Sediminicoccus rosea: one gene and its partner. The protein of the gene in region 1 interacts with the protein of each later gene in a pairwise test. Links are inferred from orthologs where the notes say so. Each region holds a gene or a part of one and is shown on either strand. Other genes may lie near its edges.

The links.
Region 2: the proteins of dps (region 1) and clpS interact in binary tests that used the Escherichia coli proteins (3 or more experiments, as listed by UniProt). The link is inferred for Sediminicoccus rosea from one-to-one orthologs.

The regions. Positions count from the first base shown.
Region 1 is NZ_CP137852.1:1,411,295-1,414,306, reverse strand. What follows is about bases 104-2,798. They hold dps (DNA starvation/stationary phase protection protein Dps), read left to right. Parts: upstream 104-1,057; coding sequence 1,058-1,540; downstream 1,541-2,798. Other genes in these bases: R9Z33_RS06780 (thiamine pyrophosphate-dependent enzyme), read right to left, coding at 1,569-2,798; R9Z33_RS06790 (DUF962 domain-containing protein), read right to left, coding at 627-965; R9Z33_RS06795 (MFS transporter), read left to right, coding at 104-643. Also shown: more of R9Z33_RS06795, read left to right, coding at 1-103; more of R9Z33_RS06780, read right to left, coding at 2,799-3,012.
Region 2 is NZ_CP137852.1:997,263-1,000,497, forward strand. Bases 205-3,122 are described here. They hold clpS (ATP-dependent Clp protease adapter ClpS), read left to right. Parts: upstream 205-1,457; coding sequence 1,458-1,787; downstream 1,788-3,122. Other genes in these bases: R9Z33_RS04715 (serine hydrolase), read right to left, coding at 205-291; R9Z33_RS04720 (phasin family protein), read left to right, coding at 585-1,091; clpA (ATP-dependent Clp protease ATP-binding subunit ClpA), read left to right, coding at 1,958-3,122. Outside these bases: more of R9Z33_RS04715, read right to left, coding at 1-204; more of clpA, read left to right, coding at 3,123-3,235. UniProt on the Escherichia coli protein: Involved in the modulation of the specificity of the ClpAP-mediated ATP-dependent protein degradation.

The DNA of each region.
Region 1 (3,012 bases):
CATGACGCTCTACGGCGTCTCCTGGATCTCGGCCGCCTCCACGCTCCAGGCCTCGGCCCAGATGGCGGCCCCGGCCTGGGTGCGGGCACGCGCCATCGGCATCTACCAGATGTGCTTCTTCGGGGCGCTGGCCGCGGGCTCCGCCCTTTCGGGATGGATCGCCGTGCAGGTCGGCGTCACCTGGGCGATGTTCCTCTTCGCCCTGGGGGCAGCGATCGGCGCGATCCTCGTGCGGCATTGGACGCTCGACGCCGAGGCGCCGAGCGCGCCACCCGCGGTCGAGCTCGTCCGCCCTGCCCCGGCCGCGGCCGAACTGCGCGAATTGCTGCATGAGGGCGCCAACCGCGTGCTGGAGGTGGTGCGCTACCAGGTGGCGCCCTCCGACCGCGCGGCCTTCCTCGCCGTCATGGCCGAGTGCCGGCTGGTGCGGCTGCGCGGCGGGGCGGCGACGTGGCGCCTCTACGAGGACATCGCCCAGCCCGACCGCTGGGTGGAGCTCTGGGCCATCGAGAGTTGGGCCGAGCATCTGCGCGAAGCGGGCCGCCTTTCCGACGAGGACCGCGTGACGCTGGCCCGCGCCGCCGCCTTCCATGTGGGCGAAGGCGGGCCGGAGGCGGTGCGCTACGTCAACGTCCGGGTGTGACGCCGGCCTTCCGCAGCTCATCATCCAGCGTGCCGGTCACCATGCACCAAGCCATGCGGAAATCGGAGAGGAGGGACCACCAGGGATGGCGGAAGCTTGCGGGGCGGTTCCGTTCGACCACCATGTGCGAGACCCAGGCGAAGCCATAGCCCGCGACCAGCGCGACGAGGAAGAGCCACCACGGGCCGATCAGGAGCGTGGCGAGGAGCAGCAGCAGGCCAAGCCCCGTGCCCAGCGCGTGCAGCCGGCGCGTCAGCGGCGCCGAATGCTCGCTCAGGTACCAGGGCCAGAACTCCGCATAGGTCGAGATGCGCGTTGCCATGGTATGACGCTGCCATGACATGACGTTCTTGTCATCTGAAAGCGGCGCGACGCTCCCCATATCCATGCCATCACAGGATGGAGATTCGATGCATGGCCAAGCTTGCCCGCACCCGCAACACCCTGGGCGAAAATGCCCGCCTGACCAGCGTGGACCTGCTCAACGCGGCGCTGGCGGACCTGATGGACCTGACCAACGGCGTGCGCATGGCGCACTGGACCGTGCGCGGGCCGAATTTCGCGGCGCTGCATGCCCAGTTCGAGGAATTCTACAACCAGCTCGGCACGGCGGTGGACGACACGGCCGAGCGCATCGTCCAGCTGGGCGGCACGCCCTCCGGCACCACCCAGGCCGTGGGCAGCACCACGCGCCTCGCCCCCTACCCGGCCGATCTGCGCGACGGCATGGCGCATGTGGCGGCGCTGGCCGAACGCTACGCCGCGCTGGCCGAGACCACCCGCAAAGCGATTGATGCCGCAGCGGAAGCCGGCGATGCCGACACGGCGGACCTCTTCACCGGCACCTCGCGCATGCTCGACAAGGCGCTCTGGATGCTCGAGGCGCATCTGGATTGAGAAGGGGGGCTCGCGCCCCCCTCGCCGGCTACTTCTTCTTGCCGGTGGATTGCGCCCGCAGATCCGCGATGGTGGCCCGGTTGGTCACCTGCTCCGGGTTCATCCGCACCTCGATGATGGCGGGCTTGCCGCTGGCGGCGGCGCGCTTGTAGGCCGGCACCATCTCCTCCGTCGTCGTCACCACCTCGCCATGGCCGCCGAAGGCCTCGATGAAGCGGGCGAAGTCGGGGTTGGTGAGCGCCGTGCCGGAGACGCGCTCGGGATAGACGCGCTCCTGGTACATGCGGATGGTGCCGTACATCCCGTTGTTGAACACCATGATGATGGGCGCGACCTTGTGGTGGAAGGCGGTCGCGATCTCCTGCCCCGTCATCAGGAAGCCGCCATCGCCGACGAAGCAGATCACCTGCCGGCCAGGATAGGTGATGGCCGCGCCGATCGCCGCCGGAACGCCATAGCCCATGGCGCCATTGGTCGGGCCCAGGAATTCCTGATCCTGCTTCACATGCATGAAGCGGCTGGGCCAGGTGGCGAAGTTGCCCGCATCGGTCGTGAAGATCGTATCCTTGGGCAGCACCTTCTCGAGCGCCTGCAGCGCGCGGGCGAGGTTGAGCGGGCCCTCATATTCGGGCGCCACGGCCTGCACCTCGCGTGCGGCACGGACCTGCTTGCGCCAGGCGCCCCATTTCGGCTTCTTCACCCGCTCATCGCGAATGGCGAGCGCGAAGGCGTTCACATCGCTGGTGATGCCCAGCGCCGGGCGGTAGACGCGCCCGATCTCCGACTGCTCCGGATAGACCTGCACCAGCGGGGTGGCGCCGGCCATGTCCAGCAGCGTGTAGCCCTGGCTCACCGGCTCGCCCATGCGTGTGCCGAAGGCAAGGATGAGGTCGGATTCCTTGGCGGCCGCCACCAGCGCGGCATCGGCGCCGACGCCGAGATCGCCCGCGTAATGCTTGGACGTGCCATCGAACAGCGACTGCCGGCGGAAGGAGACCGCCGTCGGGATGTCGTTCGCCACCAGGAAGTCACGGATGGCGGCGCGGCCCTCCTCGCTCCAGCGGCTGCCGCCGAGGATGGCGAGCGGCCGCTCGGCCTTGGAGAGCAGCTTCATCAGCTTGGGGATGGCATCCGGCGCCGGATGCGCGGGCGCCACATCGGCCGCACCGATATCCGGCACGCCGGCGAGGTGCTTCTGCATCTCCTCGCTGATCGCGACCACGACAGGGCCAGGGCGACCGCTCACCGCCACGTCGAAGGCATGGGCCATGATCTCGGGGATGCGGTGCGCGTCGTCGATCTGCGTCACCCACTTGGCGATGGGCGAGAACATCCGGCGGTAATCCACCTCCTGGAAGCTCTCGCGATCCGTCTCCTCGCGCGGGATCTGGCCGACCAGCAGCACCATGGGCGTGCTGTCCTGCTGCGCCACATGCACGCCGATGGCGGCATGGCAGGCGCCAGGCCCGCGG
Region 2 (3,235 bases), 410 kb from region 1 along the record:
GCGGGAGGCGGCCTCGGCGCTCATGCGGATCGGCGTGGAGAGGTTGAGGCGGCCGTCGCGCATCGCCTCGAACAGCATGTAGAGCGTCATCATCTTGGTGAGCGAGGCGGGGTGGCGCGTCTCATCCGCGTTCGCGGCGCTGAGCACCTGGCCGGTCCGTGCCTCGACGACGATGGAGGCGTAGCGGTCCCGCGCGGTGATCTGGGCGCCGGCGGGGCCGGTGGCGGCGAGGCCCGTGCAAAGGCCGAGGAAAACCGCCAGCGTGGCGCGCGACAAGAAAGAGATGGTCATTCGGTTCCCCAGCGCGCACCGGTGTCGCCTCCCCCAAGGCTCAGTCGGCACGCTCACGCTCTGCGCGCAAAGAAACAGCCAAGCGGCCGTTTGTCCATCCGTTTCGCGGGGGAGGGGTGGTTTTGAGGGGGTGCCGGCGGTTTTGTGCAGTGCACAAAAAAATCCTTGCATCGGGGCGGGCGGGGTCCTAGATAGGCTCCATGCTGCATTGCAGCAAAACACGGCCTCCCAGTTCGTCCCTCGGGCTTTCCCTCTCGGACCGGCTGACAGGCCACTGACGAAGGAAGACGATCATGGCCACCCAGGCTGACATGAAGAAGGCGATGAGCCAGGCCGCGCAGACCGGCGCCGCCACCGCGAAGAAGCTGGTCGAGGACACCACTGTCCAGGCCCGCGCCGCCGTCGAGAAGACGATGGAGACCGCGAACAAGACCGCGGGCGACCTGCTGAAGGCCGCCGAGGAAGCCGCCGAGTTCGGCCGTGGCAACCTCGAGGCGCTGACCAAGGCGTCGCAGCTCTACGTGACCGGCGTGCAGGACCTGTCCCGCCAGACGATGGCGATGTTCCAGGCCTTCTCCGAGCACACGATCGAGGGCGTGAAGGCGCTGTCGAGCGTGAAGAGCCTCAAGGAAGCCGCCGATTTCCAGGCCTCCTTCACCAAGACGGCCTTCGAGCGCGCCGTGAACGACACGACGAAGATCTCGGAAGCCGCCATGAAGCTGGCCGAGACCTCGATCGAGCCGATCTCGGCCCGCATGACGCTCGCCATGGAGAAGATGGCGAAGCCGATCGCGGCGTAATGCATCGCCCTCAGGGGCCGGGCGCGCGCCCTGCGCGCCTCGCTTCGGCTCGCTGAAGCGATCCGGCCTGGGGGTGATCGCCTGCACTTGCGGGCTCCGGCTCGCTTGATGGAACCCGGCCGTTCGCGCGGCCGGGTTTTCGCGTTTCGGGGCGAGTCGTGCCGGCTGGCGTGGGGCGCGGCGCCTCCGCGCCCGGATTTTCCGGCCCTCATGCCCTGTTTCCGCGTTTCGTTTCGGTTATTCGGCGCCCGGATGTGCCAAACCCCTTTCCGTGGGGCCTCGGCAACCGATATTCTGCACGGCGTAGACCCGCGCCCAGACTGTGAATGGATGGACCCCCGGAACGTTATGATGAAGCCGATCACCATGTCCGATCCGGATAAGCGCGACGGCGATGGCGGGCCCGCCACCGGCGTCGTCGTCAAGCCGCGCCCGAAGACCAAGAAGCCGGCGATGTACAAGGTCCTGATGCTGAACGACGACTACACGCCGATGGAGTTCGTCGTCCACGTGCTGGAGCGCTTCTTCCAGAAGAACCGGGACGAGGCGACGCGCATCATGATGCACGTCCATCGCCGCGGCGTGGGCGTCTGCGGGGTCTATACCTACGAGGTCGCCGAGACCAAGGTGACGCAGGTGATGGATCTGGCCCGCCAGAACCAGCACCCGCTGCAGTGCACGATCGAAAAAGAGTAGGGCTCGAAAGAGTAGGGCTCGAAAGAGTGAGACGTAAGACTATCACCGCACGGCATGAAAATTTTGACATGACGTGCGGGGTGTGACGGCAAGGGAGCGCCACCACATCATCATCAATCCGCCACGATCCGATCCTCGGATCTGGCCTTCTCCAGTGGGAGCGTTGATCCATGCTGTCCCGCAACCTTGAGCAGACGCTCCATCGCGCGCTTGGCCTCGCCAATGACCGCCGCCATGAATACGCCACCCTCGAACACCTGCTCCTCGCCCTGGGCGATGACGCGGATGCCACCACCGTGCTGCGTGCCTGCGGCGTGGATGTGGACCGCCTGAAGCGGGAACTCACCGAATTCCTCGACAAGGACCTGGCCGGCCTGGTCAGCGACCGCACCGGCGATCCGAAGCCCACCGCCGGCTTCCAGCGCGTCGTGCAGCGGGCCGCCATCCATGTGCAGTCCTCCGGGCGGGACGAGGTGACGGGTGCGAATGTGCTCGTCGCCCTGTTCAGCGAGCGCGAGAGCCATGCCGTCTATTTCCTGCAGCTGCAGGACATGACGCGCCTGGATGCCGTGAACTTCATCAGCCATGGCATCGCCAAGGCCCCCGGCCGCTCGCAGCCGCGCCCCGTCCAGGGCCAGGCGCCGACGCCGGAGGAGAATGCCGGCAAGGAGGAGCGCGAGGAGAAGCCGCGCGGCGGCAACCGCAACCAGGATGCGCTCAGCACCTATTGCGTGAACCTCAACAAGCGCGCCCAGGCCGGCAAGATCGACCCCTTGATCGGCCGTGACCACGAGATCGAGCGCACGATCCAGATCCTTTGCCGCCGCACCAAGAACAACCCGCTCTATGTGGGTGACCCGGGCGTGGGCAAGACGGCCATCGCCGAGGGCCTCGCCAAGCGCATCGTCGAGGGCGACGTGCCGGAGGTGCTGGCCAAGTCCACCATCTACTCGCTGGACATGGGCAGCCTGCTGGCCGGCACGCGCTATCGCGGCGATTTCGAGGAGCGGCTGAAGGCCGTGGTGAATGAGCTGGAGGCCCAGCCGGGCTCCATCCTCTTCATCGACGAGATCCACACGGTGATCGGCGCCGGTGCCACTTCGGGCGGTGCGATGGATGCGTCGAACCTGCTGAAGCCGGCGCTCGCCCAGGGCACGCTGCGCTGCGTGGGTTCCACCACCTACAAGGAATACCGCAACCACTTCGAGAAGGACCGCGCGCTGGTGCGGCGCTTCCAGAAGATCGACGTGAACGAGCCCACGGTCGAGGATGCGGTGAAGATCCTGCTGGGGCTGAAGACCAACTACGAGAAGCACCACAAGGTGAAGTACACGCCGGAGGCGATCCGCGCCGCGGTGGAGCTCTCGGCCCGCTACATCCATGACCGCAAGTTGCCGGACAAGGCGATCGACGTGATCGACGAAGTCGGCGCCTCGCGCATGCTGGTG